Regions from separate parts of the Enterobacter sp. E14S genome, predicted to be linked through region 2. Evidence: predicted binding sites of a transcription regulator. Region 2 holds the regulator's gene; each other region holds the start of a gene.

Region 1 (6,218 bases), on a different contig from region 2:
AACCGCTCTGCAGCATGAACGGGATTTCAGTACGGTACAGGCCAATACCGTCGATGCGGCTGCCAAGCTTTTCTTCATGCTCAGGGCTTAAACCGGCGTTGAGCATGACTTTGATCCGCTCTCCGCTCTTAAGCTGTGCGGGCAGGTTAACGTCATCTTCCGCCAGCTTGCTTAATTCATTCTCTTCGCTGATAAGACGCTGGTATTCCTGGAGCAGAACCGGCTCAGGATCGACCAGCAGCTCACCGCGATAGCCGTCCACTACCAGCGTACGGCGGTGCAGTACCGACGGCTGGATATCCGCGCCCATAACGGTTGGAATACCCAGCGCGCGCACCATAATGGCGGCATGCGAGTTGGCTGCGCCATCGCGCACCACCACACCGGCCAGCCTGTCCTGAGGCAGTTCAGCCAGCGTCGTTGCCGAGAGCTCATCGGCGACCAGAACAAACCGTTTTGGCCAGGCATTCGGCCCCTGAATGGTGTCATCGAGATGGAACAGCAGACGCTGTCCCAGGGCGCGGAGATCGCCAGCCCGTTCTTTCAGGTAACCGTCGGTCAGTGCCGCAAATTGATCGGCAAATTTTTCGATGACCTTCTTAACCGCCCACTCTGCGACCGAGCCTTTATCCACTTCCGCAAACAGCTCACGACGCAGACGCGCGTCGGAGAGCAGGTGAGAATAGAGGTCGAAAATGGCCGCCGTCTCTTTCTGTGCGCCTGCGGCAAAGCGCTTGCTGTAACGACGAAATTCATTCGCCGCCTCTTCCAGCGCGGCGGTAAGACGCTCGCGCTCAAGCGCTTCATCAAGCGTAGAGGCTTCGTAAACCTGCTCCATTAACGGCAGCGTGGCGTCCATCCAGCCTTCCGCAATTGCTACGCCTGGCGATGCCGGAAGGGCACGAATGCGCGTATGGCGATATTGACCAAAGAGCGCGGCAAGCTGGGACTGGGAGAGGATCGCCGCCATCTGCGTGGCCAGCGTGACGAGGAAAGACTCTTCGCTTTCATCGTACTGACGTAGCTCGCGCTGCTGGACGACCAGCACGCCGAGCAGCTGGCGACGCTGGATAATCGGCACGCCAAGGAAAGCGCGGAAGCGCTCTTCTTTTACGGAAGGGATGTATTTAAAGCTGGGGTGTTTTTGCGCGTCAGCAAGGTTGATGGGTTCAGCCAGCCGCCCAACCAGGCCCACGATACCTTCATCAAATGCGAGCGTGACGGTGCGTCCACGTGGTTTTTTCAAACCACGGGTCGCCATCAGGTAATAGCAGCGCCGATCGTGGTCGGCCAGATACACCGAACAGACCTCGGTCTCCATCGCAAGACAGATGTCAGTGACCAGAATATTCAGCGCCTCGTTCAGACGCGGAGCACTGGCCACCTTCTCGACTATTTCTCGCAAGCGGGTGAGCATGATTTGCGTAGCTTAACCTCTTTTACGTCGCCAGGCAGGTGCGCTTTGCGGCTTAGGCGGGATCTCCTGAAGCTGCATTACCACACTTGCAAACTCTTTCATCACCCTACGGTAAACATCGCGTTTAAATGACACGACCTGACGAACAGGATACCAATAGCTCACCCAGCGCCAGCCATCGAACTCCGGCGTACTGCTGGTTTGCATATTGATGTCTGAATCGTTGCCCACCAACTGCAACAGAAACCACTTCTGTTTCTGGCCGATACAAACCGGCTTTGTGTCCCAACGCACCAAACGTTTCGGTAACTTGTAACGCAACCAGTTGCGGGTCGAAGCCAGGATGCGAACATCTTTACGGCTTAAACCGACCTCTTCAAAAAGCTCCCGGTACATCGCTTGTTCTGGGGACTCTCCCGGATTGATCCCGCCTTGAGGGAACTGCCAGGAGTGCTGACCATATCGCCGGGCCCACATTACCTGACCCTGACGATTACAAATTACTATTCCTACGTTCGGGCGGTAGCCATCGTCATCAATCACCGGACTACCCCAAACTAAACCTTATATATGAATGATTGTTTCACACTACAGGGAGGCGGTAAACCACTCTCTTACAGGGCTGCAACCTAATAACATTTGAATAACTCACAAATAAATGCTGAGTTATAAACAGATGAGAGGCAGTGAAGGGAATTTTATTCACCTTTTCTGTGGATATAGTTGTGAAGAAGTGTCTGATTACCGATGAACAACCTCAAACGATGCAGTTTCCCCCTTTTCACCTGAATTAAATAATGCAATTATTTTCATACAGTTAAATGTATTTTCATGAGCATAAAACAGAATATCGTGACGATCGTCACATCAGGGATCGTCGTGCTGATGAAAGATCGAACAGCGTCGGTTTTATCCACAGATTGTGCCAATAAGTTAGTCAAAATTTGTTTGAAAATTCGATTTTCATCGCACGTCAAGGCTGTAAATTGAAACAGTAGTCAGGGTTATGCCCAGTTATCCCATTTTTCTGTGGATAACATGGTGTAAGATCCTGTTCATTGTCAGTGACCAGATTTGAACAACCGGTTTTTTGAGTCTGGTGAAACGATTTCAAACCAATAAAAAAACCTATAAATCATAGACATGGAATATTGGTACAGAAATAGTTAAACTCTATCCACAGGGGAGAATTTCTTCGTTTATTTTTTAATCAAAAGGTTACCTTCATGCATCCGCTTACACCCTTGCTCTCGCCGCCGTCCAGCGAGGGCCAGTTGCTACAGCAGGCACAGCGTCTTGCAGGCTTTTCGCTTGGCGAGCTGGCGGCAATGGCAGGGCTTCAGATCCCGAAGGATCTGAAACGGGATAAAGGCTGGATCGGCATGCTGCTTGAGCTGTGGCTGGGTGCCAGCGCAGGGAGCAAACCCGAGCAGGATTTTGCAGCGCTTGGCGTGGAGTTAAAAACCATCCCGATAGACAGCCAGGGCAAGCCTCTTGAGACCACCTTCGTCTGCGTTGCGCCACTAACCGGCAACACCGGCGTGACGTGGGAAACCAGCCACGTTCGCCACAAGCTGAAGCGCGTGTTGTGGGTACCGGTCGAAGGTGAACGTCAGATCCCCCTGGCTGACCGTCGCGTTGGCGCGCCGCTGCTCTGGAGCCCGAACGACGATGAGGAGCAACAGCTGCGTCTGGACTGGGAGGAGCTGATGGACATGATTGTGCTTGGGCAGGTAGAGCGCATCACCGCCCGACACGGAGAAGTTTTACAATTGCGCCCGAAAGCGGCCAACAGCAAAGCGCTTACCGAGGCAATCGGCGCGAAGGGTGAGCCGATACTGACGTTACCGCGCGGTTTTTATCTCAAAAAGAATTTCACCGGCGCACTCCTTGCCCGTCATTTCCTGTTAAAAACATAGTTTTTTACTTATTTTGCGAGCTCTCAAACATAATCGACTGCTTTTTAAGATTTTACCGCTTCCTCAAGTCGCCATATCGGGTTAATACTAGATTATGATTTGATACGCGCCAGATGAGGACGATAACGATGAAAAAATGGGCAGTGTTAGTTTCAGCAGTCGGTTTAGCGTTTGCCGTATCGGGCTGTAGCAGCGATTACGTCATGGCGACAAAAGATGGTCGAATGATCCTGACCGACGGCAAACCCGAAGTCGACGATGATACCGGTCTGGTCAGCTACCGCGACCAGGAAGGCAATAAAATGCAGATCAATCGCGACGAAGTATCGCAAATTATCGAGCGATAAACAGATAAAGGTCAGTCGCTTACTGGCCTTTTTGATTTTTTTCTTCCCCTTTTGCTTCCCCTCTGCCATGTTTATATTCCTTTGTCGGGCACGCCCTGACGCGGTCTATAAGTCTACTGAGGAAGCCGGCTATGCATTATCACCGTATCCCCCACAGCGCTCTGGAAATAAGCCAACTGGGGTTGGGCACGATGACATTTGGTGAACAAAACAGCGAAGCCGATGCCCATGCACAACTCGATTACGCCGTCAGCCAGGGGATTAACCTGATTGATGTCGCAGAGATGTACCCTGTTCCGCCACGTCCGGAAACGCAGGGACTTACCGAAACCTACGTCGGTAACTGGCTGGCAAAACGCGGCAACCGTGAAAAGCTGGTGATTGCCTCAAAAGTCAGTGGTCCTGCGCGCAACAACGATACCGGGATCCGCCCGAATCAGATCCTCGATCGCAAGAATATCCGCGCCGCACTGGACGCCAGCCTGAAGCGCCTGCAAACCGACTATCTCGACCTGTATCAGGTGCACTGGCCGCAGCGTCCAACCAACTGCTTTGGTAAGCTCGGCTACAGCTGGAATGAGAGCGCCCCCGCCGTAACGCTGCTGGAAACGCTGGAAGCGCTGACCGAGTGCCAGCGCGCGGGAAAAATCCGCTACATTGGAGTCTCTAACGAAACGGCCTTTGGCGTAATGCGCTATCTGCACCTGGCGGATAAACACGATTTGCCGCGTATCGTTACCATTCAGAACCCGTACAGCCTGCTTAACCGTAGCTATGAAGTGGGTCTGGCCGAAGTGACGCAATATGAAGAAGTGGAACTGCTCGCCTATTCCTGTCTCGGCTTTGGCACGCTGACGGGGAAATACCTGAACGGCGCGAAACCGGCCGGGGCGAGAAATACCCTCTTTAGCCGCTTTACCCGCTACAGCGGCGAGCAGACGCAGAAAGCCGTTGCCGCCTATGTGGATATCGCAAAGCGTCACGGTCTAGACCCTGCACAGATGGCGCTGGCCTTCGTGCGTCGTCAGCCGTTTGTTGCCAGCACCCTGCTGGGCGCAACCACGATGGAACAGCTGAAAACCAATATTGAGAGTTTCCATCTGAACCTGAGTGAAGAGGTGTTAGCGGAGATTGAAGCGGTTCATCAGGTATACACATACCCGGCACCGTAATAAAAGCAAAACGGCAACGCAGGTTGCCGTTTTTGGGTTTGCTCCCTCTCCCGGTGGGAGAAGGCCGGGTTGAGGGCATCAGGCCGCACTTATCAACGCCGACGCTGCCAGATCCACAATCCCGCAATCGCCAGCGCAAACAGCCCGCCAAACCCGACGCCAATCCCCACCACCGGCACACCCACTTTTACCGCCAGCGAGTAGAGCCCCAGCATTAACAGCATCGCCAGGTTTTCACCCAGGTTTTGTACCGCGATGGCGTTCCCCGCCCCGACGGTCTGCTTGCCACGCTCCTGCAGCAACGCGTTCAGCGGTACCACGAAGAAACCGCCCAGAATACCAATCAGGATGAGGAGGACATACGCAGGCAATAATGCATGCTGCAGCGAGAAAATCAGCACCACGACGCCAATCAGGATCCCTGCGGGCATGCAGCGTGCTACCGTCTCGAGCGTCACCAACTTCGCCGCCGCGCCTGCCCCAACCACAATCCCGATGGCCACCATCGCGTTAAGATAGGTCGGCGTCGCGTTGTCGGTAATTCCCAGCGCCACCGGCACCCACAGCACCAGCAGGAAGCGCAGCGTGACGCCCGCGCCCCAGAACATGCTGGTCCCCATCAATGAGAAACGCGTTTCACCGTTACGCCACAGCACGCGACAGGCGGTAAAGAAACTGCCGGTCATCGGTTTAAAGCGCCAGGATTGCCCCGGACGAGCCACCGGCAGTTTGGGAATAAACAGGTTCGCCACGACCGCGCCGCCATACACCACCGCGCAGATGCCCAGTGCCGCCAGGACATGCCAGTCGGCCAGTACGCCGCCCGCGACGGATCCGAGCAGGATTGCGGCAATGGTTGACGACTCCATCAGGCCGTTGGCTTTCACCAGCTTATCGCCCGTGGTCAGCTCTCCGAGAATGCCATACTTCGCCGGGGAGTAGGCGGCAGCGCCAATGCCCACCAGCGTGTAGCCAATAAACGGGTTGAAGCCAAAGCAAATGCTGGCGGCACCCAGCAGCTTGAGGCCGTTGGCAAACATCATCACCCGGCCTTTCGGGAAACTGTCCGCCACCTGCCCGACGAACGGAGCAAAGATAATGTAAGCGCCCACAAACACCATCTGCAGGATCGGCTGGCTCCAGTCGGGGTAAAACTCGGCCTTCAGCAGCGCCAGCGTTGCAAACAGCAGCGCGTTATCACCAAACGCAGAGAGAAACTGCGCGGCGATGACGGCCATCATGCCTTTCGACCTGAGCGATGTGTTAGTGTGTACTGACTCACGCATTTTGCTGTTCCGCCTCTTCAACCATGCCTTTCAGGGTCACGAAATCGGGCTTCCCGCTACCCAGCACCGGGAGCTGC
Region 2 (6,218 bases):
CGGTCACCAGCGGACGGATCTGGTAGGTGTCTTTGTAGCTCACCACTTCTCCCGTCCGGCCGTTGCGGATACGGATATCTTTGGTGTCGATATCGCGCGACATCAGGTTTTGCCCGCTCACGCCAACCGTCCAGTGTTCGCCGAAATCAGCCGCAATACCGGCATCGACGTTAAAGCCCGTGTCGTCCGTGCGGTAGCGGCTGTCGTTCCACTTATTACTGTCGTAATCGTAGATTGACGTGGTGTAGTTATAGACCCAGGTTTTTTGCAGCTTTGGCGTCACGCCTACGGAAACCGGGACGCCGCCGAGGTCAAACTGACGGGCAACGGCAACACCATAGTCGGACACAATCGCTGCCCGGCCAGACGCCGTTGAGTTGAGGTTTTTAGTAATCTGATCCGTGCCGTTCAGCGCAGCGTCCAGAGCAACACCGGCAGCCACCACTTTGCTTTGTTGAATACCGCGCAGATAATCAATATCTTGCTGATCGATAGACGAGTTCACCCGGCCATGTGCATAGCCTTTCGCCATAAAGGCCACGGAAAGCACATCGTTAGGGATACTCACGGCAAGCCCTGCACCTGCCGTCGCGCGTGCGGTTTTGCCCTTGAGGTAGTCCAGCTCATCGGCCAGATCTTTGGCCGCGCCCTGGAATTGATTAATGGAACCTAACGGATTGGTGATGATCTCCCTTGGCGTGAGGTCATCAACCACATCCTTATAGTGATTGATTTTGTCGTTGATGGTATCAATCTCGTCCTGCAGATTGTCCTCATCCGTCACCTGTACGCCAACGGACGGCAAAATGACCGTCACATCATCGTCCGGTTTTGCCTTTGCCAGCAACGCGGGGTTGATTAACGCCCCGCTACCATAGCTCCCGGAGGCAGCGCCAGTGCCACCCATTGCGTCGCTACGTGATTCTGTCCAGGTATTGGCTGCTCCCGCCTGATTTGCCATAAACAAGGAAACAGCGATACTAACCACCGAAAATTTAAAATTTTTTTTCACAGTATGCCCGTTATAGTCTGTTATGAAATAACCCCTGTCTGTTATCACCCAAACAGGAACGAACTATTGCTGTGAATAAGTAGTAAAAGACCCGCTATTTCTATCCCTAAGTAAAACTCCCTTACGGCCTGTTATATTTTGTGACGGCCCTCAATATTTATAGAAGAGGAAATTATTTTTTCCCAGGTTTTCCATCATGCGGTCCAAAAAACTGGGGCGGGTGGTCTACCCAGCGATCCTCACGGGTAGCGGCATACACGGGGTTGAGCGGATAGTAGATGCGGTTGTGCTTCTTGTTGGCCTCGCCAACGACCAGTAACCGCACCTCTTCATCCGTGTTGTTGATAAAGGTGTGGCAAATACCGGTTCCGGCAGGAAACCCCACGCTGTCGCCCGGTTCAAGTTTCCATAAATAGCCATTAATCCACGCTTCTGGATGACCTTCGAGCACATAAACGAACTCTTCTTCATCGCTTTCCGCATGCGGATAGGACGTCCTGCGCCCGGGCGGTAAACGCTCGTGATGGATACCAATGCGCCCGAGCCCAAGCTTGCGAGCCAACGGGGCGCCGATAGAAAAACGCTCATCGCTATCTGGATAGGTCGAATCATCCGCGCCTTCAACGTCGCGCCAGTGCCGAATACAGTCAGGTTTTTTCATTGTTTATTTCCCGTTTTGCAATGGGTCAGGTATAGCACAGACTGGCGGATCTCGGCGTTTTTACCAGAACATGATAAAGTGGGGGTTTCCGTCCTATAACATCCGGGGTGCTAAATGGATAAGTCCACAAAAGAGCTGTTAGCGCAGGCCGAAAAGCTGTGCGCGCAACGCAATGTGCGCCTGACTCCGCAGCGCCTTGAAGTATTACGTCTGATGAGCCTGCAGCAGGGTGCCATCAGCGCTTACGATCTGCTCGACCTGCTCCGCGAAAGCGAGCCGCAGGCGAAACCACCGACCGTGTATCGCGCCCTGGATTTCCTGCTGGAACAAGGATTCGTGCATAAAGTTGAGTCCACAAACAGCTATGTGCTATGCCATCTGTTCGATCAGCCCACCCACACATCGGCGATGTTTATCTGTGACCGCTGCGGCGTGGTGAAAGAAGAGGCTGCGGAAGGCGTGGAAGATATTATGCATACGCTGGCAGCGAAAATGGGCTTTGCCCTGCGTCATAACGTGATTGAAGCGCACGGGCTCTGTTCCGCGTGCGTGGAGGTGGAAGCCTGCCGTCATCAGGACGCATGTCAGCACGACCACTCTATCCTGGTGAAGAAAAAGCCGCGTTAGCGGCAAAAGAAAAGGCGGCTCATGGCCGCCCTCAGGGTGTACTTCCTTGTACTTGCGGGTATAGCCCGGTTACCAGCGGTAGTCGTTGCGTTTTTCCCAGTCGCCCACTTCTTTTTCCGCCTGGTCTTTCGCGTAGCCGTAACGCTCCTGAATTTTACCGACAAGCTGATCGCGTTTACCTTCAATGACGGTCATATCGTCATCGGTCAGCTTACCCCACTGTTCTTTCGCTTTACCTTTGAACTGCTTCCAGTTGCCGCCGATTTCGTCTTTATTCATCATCGTGTCCTCTTAGTTAAGCGTCGGGTCGTAACGTCCGTTACGTTCTTTTCTGCTGGACGTGATAATTATTGTAGTTAAGGATTCGGCAGTTGATTTCATATTCGGAATCTTTAACCGTCACGATATATCGTGACGTGAAGGGAACCAGGTATCGTTTTGCCAGTGACGGTGCCAGATAAAAGCCAGGGATATCCCTCTCAGCGAGAGGAAAACGGCCAGGGCCAGCCACAAACCGTGATTACCCAGCCAGGGAAGCGTCAGGAGCGTCAGGCCAAATCCGGCCGCAGCGACCGCCATGCTGTTACGCATTTCCGCTCCGCGCGTCGCACCAATGAACATGCCGTCCAGCAGATAACACCAGACGCCGACCACCGGTAAGATGACTTGCCAGATGAGATAGTGACTCGCCAGCTCGCGCAGCGCAGGGAGAGAGGTAAGCAATGCAACGATTTGCTCACCGAAGCAGGCGTAAACCAGACCAAAGGCCAGCGCCACCAGCCCCGACTGACGGCAGGCAGCCCGCCACACCTCCCGAAGCTGCCCGCTTTCGCGCGCGCCGTACGCCTGCCCGGAATGCGCTTCAACCGCGTAGGCAAATCCGTCCAGCGCATAGGCGGTAAAGGTCAGAAGCGTCATCAATACCGCATTCACCGCAACGATTTCCGGCCCCAGTCGAGCCCCGAAAACCGTCAGCGCGCCGAAGCAGAGCTGAAGAAGAAGCGAGCGCAGCATGATGTCACGGTTGAGCGCCAGCAGCTTACGGATATTGCCGCGCCATGCGGTTTTGAGCAGCGCCAGGGAGATCCCGCGCATGGCCAGCACACGCCGGACCATCCACAAGCCAATGATAAAGGTCCCGTATTCGGCAATCGCCGTCGCCAGCGCCGCGCCCTGCACGTTCATATGCAGACCCATGACCAGCCAGACGTCCAGAACAATGTTGAGCAGATTACCCACCACCAGCAAAATCACGGGCGCGCGGGCGTACTGAACGCCCAGTAGCCACCCCAGCAGAACCAGATTTGCCAGCGAGGCGGGTGCGCTGAGCCAGCGAATTTCAAGGAAACGTCGCGCCTGCGCCAGTACCGCCTCGCTGCCACCGACAACGTGGAGCGCAAGGTCGATAAGAGGCGCACGTAATAAAACGATTAACGCCCCCGCGCCAAGCGCAAGGATCAGCGGCTGGACCAGCGCGCGCGCCAGACGCCGCGGATCTTTAGCACCATAAGCCTGTGCCGTGAGCCCGGTGGTGCTCATGCGCAAAAAGAGCAGCAGCATAAACAGGAAGCTGGTTGCCGTCGCGCCAATCGCCACGCCGCCAAGATAAACAGGTGAATCAAGGTGACCAATAACGGCAGTATCGACCAGACCCAGCAAGGGAACGGTGATATTGGAGAAAATCATCGGCAGAGCAAGACGCCACAATGCCTTATCGGATGCCGTCAGCAGTGACATGAAAAATACCGGGAGTCGAGAATGAAGCAGGCTACAGCGGCGCCATAGCCTGTCAGCAAGAGATTACAGCCATTCACCGTTGCGAATGACCCCAACCGCCAGTCCTTCGATAGAGAAGTTGTGTTCGCGGAGATCGACCACAATCGGAGAGAACTCGTTGTTTTCAGGCAGCAGCTGAACGGTGTTACCCTGTTTTTTCAGACGCTTGACGGTAACTTCATCATCAATGCGCGCGACAACTACCTGGCCGTTACGCACATCCTGCGTTTTGTGCACCGCAAGTAGATCGCCATCAAGAATACCGATGTCTTTCATCGACATACCACTAACGCGCAGCAGGAAATCAGCACTCGGTTTGAACATGCCAGGATCGACCTGGTAATGGCCTTCAATATGCTGCTGTGCCAGTAAAGGCTCACCGGCAGCAACACGGCCTATCAGCGGAATGCCCGTCTCTTCTTCCACCAACAGGCGGATACCGCGTGACGCGCCTGAAACAATCTCAATCACGCCTTTACGCGCCAGCGCTTTCAGGTGTTCTTCGGCAGCATTCGGAGAACGGAAGCCCAGACGCTGCGCGATTTCCGCACGCGTGGGTGGCATACCCGTCTGGCCGATATGATCCCGGATGAGATCAAACACCTCTTGCTGCCTGGTCGTTAACGCTTTCATTCCGCCCCCTGGGTGTATATACAGTTATGCTGTGAGTATATACAGTCAAAGGCGATTTTGGAACCAAAAACTGCACAAAAAACCAGGGACTTAATTATTCCTCGAGGCTCATCGGAAATGTGACCAAAGCAGGGTGACCCAGGTGATAACAGCAGTGATAATCGCCAGCAACACGGCAGCAGAGCCCATGTCTTTTGCGCGGCCAGAAAGCTCGTGGAAATCTGAACCAATGCGATCAACAACGGCCTCAATAGCGCTATTAAGAATTTCCACTATCATCACCAGAAGCACGGAACCGATAAGAAGTACGCGGGTAATAGCATCAACATCAAGGAAACAGGCGATGATCACCGCGATGATAGCGGCGACGCCCTCCTGGCGAAAGGCGGCTTCGTTGATCCACGCGGCACGGAAACCTTTCCATGAATAGCCGGCGGCTTTGATGATACGCGTTAACCCAGTGGTATTATTGGCCATTAAAAGAACCTTTTATGAAAAAAAGCGTCAGTAACAGGAACTGTAGCGCGTTTCGCTACAGCCTGAAGTATGACGGGTAACAACAGAAATTTTGCGCGCTTTCTGTTATCCTTGCGCCGCAATTGCATTATTAACCAGAGGCTTTACATCGTTTATGTCCGGCTGGCCACGAATTTACTACAAATTACTTAATTTACCATTAAGCATCCTGGTAAAAAGCAAGTCTATCCCAGCAGAACCCGCGCTGGAATTAGGGCTCGATACGTCGCGTCCTATTATGTACGTTTTGCCTTATAACTCGAAGGCAGACTTACTGACGCTTCGCGCCCAGTGTCTGGCGCATGACTTACCGGACCCGCTTGAACCGCTTGAAGTTGACGGTACGCTGCTGCCGCGCTACGTGTTCATTCACGGTGGACCGCGCGTGTTTACCTACTACACGCCAAAAGAAGAGTCCATCAAGCTGTTCCACGACTATCTCGACCTGCACCGCAGCAACCCCGATCTGGATGTGCAGATGGTGCCGGTATCGGTGATGTTTGGTCGTCGTCCGGGCCGTGAAAAAGGTGAAGAGAACCCGCCGCTGCGCATGCTTAACGGCATCCAGAAGTTCTTCGCGGTCTCCTGGCTGGGACGCGACAGCTTTGTGCGTTTCTCCCCTTCCGTTTCGCTGCGTCGAATGGCGGACGAGCACGGCACCGACAAGATCATCGCGCAAAAACTGGCGCGCGTGGCGCGTATGCACTTCGCCCGCCAGCGCCTGGCTGCCGTAGGGCCGCGTCTCCCGGCGCGTCAGGATCTGTTCAACAAGCTGTTGGCCTCCAAAGCGATTGCCCGCGCCGTTGAAGACGAAGCGCGCAGCAAGAAAATCTCGCATGAGAAAGCCCAGCAGAACGCCATTGCGCTGATGGAAGAGATTGCAGCGAACTTCTCTTACGAGATGATTCGCCTGTCCGATCGTATTCTCGGCTTTACCTGGAACCGCCTGTATCAGGGCATCAACGTTCATAATGCCGAACGTGTGCGTCAGCT
Region 3 (6,218 bases), on a different contig from region 2:
AATTTACGTTTGAAAAGCTCTTCGAAAAACCATTTGCGGTATTTTGTCGGGAAGGTCACCCGGCAATGGGGGCAACGTCAATTAATGAACTTCTGCATTATAACTGGACAATGCCGACGCCGCGGGGAAGTTATTATAAGCAATTAGAGGAGGTATTTAGCGATCGTTCGCAAATACCGCGAATTGGTGTGGTTTGCGAAACATTTTCTTCCTGTATTAGCCTGGTCGCGCAAAGTGATTTTTTAAGCATATTGCCGCAGGAGCTAGGCTGTGACCCGCTGCTGGCACACCGTCTGGTCATGCTGCCGGTTGTCGAATCGCTTCCTAAAGCAACCTATTATTTAATTCAGCGCCGTGATTCACGTCAGACGCCCCTTGCTGAGTCATTAATTACGCAGTTCAGAAGGGAGGTGAGGAAAATAGTCGTCGCGTGAAATACAGATTAAAAAAAACAGGATCTGCCCGACATCAGACAGACCCTATAGTACACACAGCAGTACGTCCTTTCGCCAATCCTGAGTATTATTTCCATGAGGCAGGTATATTTAGGTATAACACCTTTCCTGAAAAATGAAAGGCGGGCGAGTGATTGATTTCATGAAATTTTAACATAAATCACGTATTTTACCTTTGCTGAAATTTTAGTTAAGTCTGATTTAAGTTTATTTAATAATTACTATATATATTCATCAGGTTAATATTATTGCCGCGCATCGCCCTGTAACGGTGATTGAGGCCGGTCTCTGGCGCAGGTATAGTACAGTCCTCAGATGTAGCCGGAGGATGTCCATGAACCCTGACGACAAATCATTTTTTCTTGACGCCATGGAAGATGTCCAGCCCCTGAAGCGCTGCGCGGATATTCACTGGCAGCCCAGCCGCAATACGCGGACGCGCGAGGAGGTGGATAGCGAACAGCTGGATAACTTCCTGACGCTGGATTTTCTTGACGTGCTTCCCCTGGAAGAACAGCTGGCGTTCCAGCGCGAAGGGGTACAGCAGGGCGTTATCGATAAGCTGCGCTCGGGGAAATATGCCCGCCAGGCCAGCTTAAACCTCCTGCGCCAGCCCGCCGAACGCTGCCGTCAGATGCTCTATTCTTTTATTCGCCAGGCCGGACGAGACGGGTTACGCAATCTGATTATCATTCACGGGAAAGGGCGCGAGCAGAACTCGCATCCCAATGTGGTGCGCAGTTATCTTGCGCGCTGGTTAACCGAGTTCGAGGAAGTGCAGGCCTTCTGCGTGGCGCTGCCGCATCACGGCGGCAGCGGGGCATGTTATGTTTCACTGCGAAAATCGGATGAAGCAAAACAGGAAAACTGGGAGCGGCACGCCAAGCGCAGCCGCTAGCGGGCGATCTCCCCGCCCGCCGGTGACTCAGAACGTTTCCCAGTTGCTGTCGGTAGAGGCGGTAGTCGTCGCCGGGCGCAGCAGCTGTGGCGTTTTCAGATTGGCCGGGCGCGGGGCGACCGCTTTTTCTTTGCCGTTCAGACGAAACGCGGCTACCGCCTGGCGCAGCTGCTCGGACTGATCTTCCAGTGCCGCAGCCGCCGTGGCGGACTCCTGCACCAGCGCGGCGTTTTGCTGCGTCACGCTGTCCATCTGCGAAACGGCCAGGCTCACCTGCTCAATACCGCGGCTCTGCTCGTCAGAGGCAGATGAAATCTCACCCATAATATCGGTCACGCGGGTCACGGCGGCGACAATTTCCTTCATGGTGGTGCCAGCCTCGCTGACCTGCTCAGAACCGGTATTCACCCGGCTGACGGAGTTCTCGATAAGCCCTTTGATCTCTTTCGCCGCCTGCGCGCTGCGGCTCGCCAGCGTACGGACTTCACCTGCAACAACCGCAAAACCACGGCCCTGTTCCCCGGCGCGTGCCGCTTCCACCGCTGCGTTAAGCGCCAGAATGTTGGTCTGGAACGCGATGCTGTCGATCACGCCGGTAATATGCGCAATTTGCTGTGAACTGTCGGCGATTTCGTTCATGGTGCGAACCACGTTATCCACGACGTGACCGCCGCGCGCGGCCGTTTCAGAGGCGTTTTTCGCCAGCAGCGTGGCCTGACGGGCGTTATCGGAGTTCTGTTTAACCGTCGCGGTCAGCTCTTCCATGCTGGCGGCGGTCTCTTCGAGCGAGGCGGCCTGCTGCTCGGTGCGGGCGGAAAGATCGTTGCTCCCTGCGGCAATTTCGCCTGCGCCGGTGTAGATGGAATCCGTACTTCCCCGTACGGCGCTGACGGTGGTCACCAGCGACTGCTGCATCTCATGCAGGCCCGCGGCCAGCTGGCCCATCTCATTGCGACCGGAGATAGCGATCTCCTGCGTCAGGTCGCCCCCTGCAATGGCGCGAATATGGTCCATAATGGAGTGGAGGGGTTTTAACAGAAGATGTTGTAAACCCTGCCAGATGACCACCAGAACCGCGATAACGGCCAGCAGAATAGCCGCCAGCGTCCACTGCATCTGCGTGAAGCTGCTCTGGTTCTCTTCGGTTGCGGCCTTCAGCAGGGTATTGTTTTCGGCGCGCCAGCGGTTATAGACCGCTTCCATCTCGTCCTGCGCCTGCTGCGCGTCCAGATCGCCATAGGCCTGGTAGTTGTCGGCACGTAGATACTCAATCGATAAGCGCATCACTTCGTGCATCTGGTTCCAGGATTTCTGCATCTCGTCGGTTAATGTCGCCTCCTGGCCGTTAACCTGCGGCAGCTTCTGCCACTCTTTGTTATAGGCTTCGGCTTTTGCCAGCGAGTCGGCTGCGGTGCCAAGCAGTTTATTGATCGCCGCAAGGGAAGCCGGGTCGCGCTGGTTTTTCAGGTAGCGGATCGCCACCCGGGTGACGGTGACGCGCGTTTTCACCAGCGTGTTCACGCTGTCGCTCAGGCTTTCCTGCTGGGCATTGAGCACGCCGGAATTCTGGAAGTTATGGCGATCGTTGCTGACGGCAGAGTAGAACAACCCTCCCGTGACAACTTGCAGCAGACAGAATATGGTGAGGGCAAAGATAATACCGGTAATCACGTGCAAATTTTTCAGCATAGCGGTCGTCCGTTAGAAAGGATGCAGAGGTACACCAATACTATCGTCGTATAGAATTTAAACTTTAATTTAACTCGCGCTTAACTAAGGGCTCCGGTGAGGAACCTGTTGTAAATCCGGATCATTTTTATGAGGAAGGTTAACATGAGCAGCATTGATAAAAGCGGGACGTACGCGCTCGGGACGCGAACGGTAAAACGACTGGGCTACGGTGCGATGCAGCTCGCCGGGCCGGGCGTCTTTGGTCCACCGAAGGATAAGCAGGCCGCGCTGGACGTGCTGCGCGAAGCGGTGGCGGCGGGGGTGAACCACATTGATACCAGTGATTTTTATGGTCCCCATGTCACTAACCAGCTGATCCGCGAGGCGCTTCACCCTTACCGGGACGATCTGACGCTTGTCACCAAGATTGGCGCCCGTCGCAACGACAAAGGTGCCTGGCTGCCGGCCTTTTCCGCGCAGGAACTGACTCAGGCGGTGCATGACAACCTGCGTAATCTGCAGCTGGACGTGCTGGACGTGGTGAATCTGCGGATCATGTTTAGCGCGCACGGGCCGGCGGAAGGGTCGATTGCTGAACCGCTCTCCACCCTGGCCGAATTACAGCAGCAGGGTCTGGTGCGTCATATTGGCCTGAGCAACGTCACGGCCACCCAGGTTGCGGAAGCACAGAAGATGGTCCCGGTGGTGTGCGTGCAGAACATGTACAACATTGTGAACCGGGGTGACGACGCGCTGGTGGATCTGCTGGCGCAGCAGGGGATCGCGTATGTGCCGTTCTTCCCATTGGGAGGCTTTACGCCACTGCAATCTTCCGGGCTGAAGACCGTCGCGGATTCACTGGGCGCCACGCCAATGCAGGTTGCGCTGGCATGGCTGCTGCAGCGTTCCCCGAATATTCTGCTGATCCCAGGCACATCTTCCGTGGCGCATTTACGGCAAAACCTCGCGGCGGGGGAGCTGCGGTTGCCGCCTGAAGCACTGGAAACGCTGAATTCGCTGAGGGATTAAAGGTAACACGCGCAAAGCCTGGAGGGTGCTTCCGGCTTTGCGCGCTTAGGCTCCTGTCTGACTTTTCTGCCTGTGCAGCGCTAACGCTTCCGCCACAATCTCCTGCTTGCTCTTACGCGTCTCAAAGGCGGTGGTTCTGATGTACTCCATCAGATCGGGATCGATGCGGGCGCTCAACATCCTGAGATCGGCCTCCTTTGCCAGACCGCGTGCAACACGCTTGTCTGGATAGTCACGGGCTGGCATTGAAAATATTCTCCAGTAAGTCTTGTTAATTCGCTCGGTAAAATATGCTTTTATCTGATTCAAAAGTCAATGTGTAGTTATTGCATAGTGATGTTATTTTTTTATAAGTCATAAACTAGATGACTTTTATATGACTTTTGCTGTCAGGCCTGTTAACGGCGGGCAACGTTGCTAAATTAAAACCGCTCAAACTTCAACGCGTTTGGGTTCGCCTTTGGAAATGACCTTGATCCTTGTCCATAATCCGTAATACTGTATTTATATACAGCATCTGGCGAGAAAGGCATTATGGACACTCTCTTTTCTTATCACCCAAAACAAGACATTGAATTACCTTTGTATTTAGAACGCGTTGCCTGTGGTTTTCCCAGCCCGGCGCAGGATTATGTGGAGGATCGGCTCGATCTTAACCGACTGGCAGTAAGACACCCCAGTGCGACCTATTTTATCAAGGTGAGTGGAGACTCCATGATTGGGGCGGGGATCGGCGACGGCGATCTGCTGGTGGTCGATCGTTCGTTAAATGCCGAACACGGGGATATCGTCGTGGCGTCGGTCGCCGGTGAGTTTACGGTGAAAGAGCTACAGACCCGCCCGGTTCTGAGACTTCTGCCGCATAATGCCCGCTATCAGCCAATTACCTTTCAGTCTGAAGAGGAGCTGCAGATCTTCGGCGTCGTCACCCACACGCTCAAAACGCATAAACATGTTCGCGCTGGTTGATGTAAATAGCTTTTACGCCTCCTGCGAGCGGGTCTTCCGCCCCGATCTGCAGGGGAAACCCATTGTGGTGGTGTCTAATAACGACGGCTGCATTATTTCGCTGTCGCGGGAGGCAAAGCAGTTCGGCATAAAAATGGGTGAGCCGTATTTTAAATTCAAAGAAAAGCTATACCCGTCAAAAGTTTACGTCTTTAGCTCGAACTATGCGCTGTATGCCGATCTCAGCAGTCGGGTCATGCAGACGCTGACCGATCTCGCCCCGGCAATCGAGATTTACTCCATTGATGAGGCGTTCGTGAACGTTTCAGGGGTCAGCCACTGCCTGTCGCTGGAAGCGTTCGGTCACCAGATGCGCACAGAGGTCTTTAAAAATACGGGCCTAACCGTTGGCGTCGGTATTGCTCCGACCAAAACGCTGGCGAAGCTGGCCAACTATGCGGCGAAACGGTGGTCCGGCACTGGCGGCGTGGTCGATCTCTCAGGCCGCGAGCGGCAGCGTAAGCTGCTGGAAAAGGTTCCGGTAGAGGAGGTGTGGGGAGTAGGGCGGCGCATCACGAAAAAGCTCAACGCTATGGGGATCACCACGGCGCTGGAGCTGGCGGAAGCGTCGTCCTGGGTCATCCGCAAACATTTCAACGTGGTACTGGAACGTACGGCCCGCGAGCTGCGCGGTGAGCCCTGTCTTGATCTGGAGGAGTTCACCCCCACTAAGCAGCAAATCATCTGTAGCCGTTCGTTTGGACACCGTATTACCCAATATGAAGAGATGCACCAGGCCATTTGCGCCTATGCGGAACGTGCTGCGGAAAAACTGCGCGGCGAGCATCAATACTGTCGTTTTATCAGCGTATTTGTGCGCACCAGCCCGCACGCGGATAACGAAATTTATTACGGCAATCAGGCTTCTGTCACCCTGATGACGCCCACCAATGACTCGCGCGATATCATCCGCGCCGCCACGGAGGCGCTGGGGCGCATATGGCTCGACGGCTATCGCTATATGAAAGCCGGGGTCATGCTGGCGGACTTTTTCAGCAGCGGCGTCGCCCAGCTTAATTTGTTTGACGATAATCGTCTGCGCGCCAACAGCGCGGCGCTGATGGAGATGATGGACAGCGTAAATCATTCCGGTAAAGGGAAGATATGGTTCGCCGGGCAGGGTATCGAGAAATCCTGGGCGATGAAGCGTGAGATGC

Evidence for each region. The regulator LexA, encoded in region 2, represses DNA repair genes until DNA is damaged. The targets are predictions, from matches to a motif close to TNCTGTATGTACATACAGNA.
Region 1: the regulator LexA is predicted to act here: its motif matches at 2,395-2,414, upstream of mutH (DNA mismatch repair endonuclease MutH).
Region 3: the regulator LexA is predicted to act here: its motif matches at 4,550-4,569, upstream of umuD (translesion error-prone DNA polymerase V autoproteolytic subunit).

The regions. Positions count from the first base shown of each region.
Region 1 is NZ_JBVODQ010000016.1:19,460-25,677, forward strand. Features, by position in the region: gene ptsP (phosphoenolpyruvate--protein phosphotransferase) at 1-1,417, opposite strand, end outside; gene rppH (RNA pyrophosphohydrolase) at 1,430-1,960, opposite strand; gene mutH (DNA mismatch repair endonuclease MutH) at 2,644-3,336, shown strand; gene ACZ6J2_RS21180 (YgdI/YgdR family lipoprotein) at 3,465-3,683, shown strand; gene ACZ6J2_RS21185 (NADP(H)-dependent aldo-keto reductase) at 3,815-4,855, shown strand; gene lplT (lysophospholipid transporter LplT) at 4,948-6,141, opposite strand; gene aas (bifunctional acyl-ACP--phospholipid O-acyltransferase/long-chain-fatty-acid--ACP ligase) at 6,134-6,218, opposite strand, start outside.
Region 2 is NZ_JBVODQ010000012.1:69,500-75,717, forward strand. Features, by position in the region: gene ACZ6J2_RS19410 (conjugal transfer protein TraF) at 1-1,012, opposite strand, end outside; gene ACZ6J2_RS19415 (cupin domain-containing protein) at 1,185-1,673, opposite strand; gene zur (zinc uptake transcriptional repressor Zur) at 1,788-2,300, shown strand; gene ACZ6J2_RS19425 (CsbD family protein) at 2,370-2,579, opposite strand; gene dinF (MATE family efflux transporter DinF) at 2,700-4,037, opposite strand; gene lexA (transcriptional repressor LexA) at 4,101-4,709, opposite strand; gene ACZ6J2_RS19440 (diacylglycerol kinase) at 4,818-5,186, opposite strand; gene plsB (glycerol-3-phosphate 1-O-acyltransferase PlsB) at 5,341-6,218, shown strand, end outside.
Region 3 is NZ_JBVODQ010000001.1:238,969-245,186, forward strand. Features, by position in the region: gene ACZ6J2_RS01200 (LysR family transcriptional regulator) at 1-434, shown strand, start outside; gene smrA (DNA endonuclease SmrA) at 790-1,353, shown strand; gene tcp (methyl-accepting chemotaxis citrate transducer) at 1,381-3,042, opposite strand; gene ACZ6J2_RS01215 (aldo/keto reductase family oxidoreductase) at 3,187-4,053, shown strand; gene ACZ6J2_RS01220 (hypothetical protein) at 4,099-4,299, opposite strand; gene umuD (translesion error-prone DNA polymerase V autoproteolytic subunit) at 4,588-5,022, shown strand; gene umuC (translesion error-prone DNA polymerase V subunit UmuC) at 5,006-6,218, shown strand, end outside.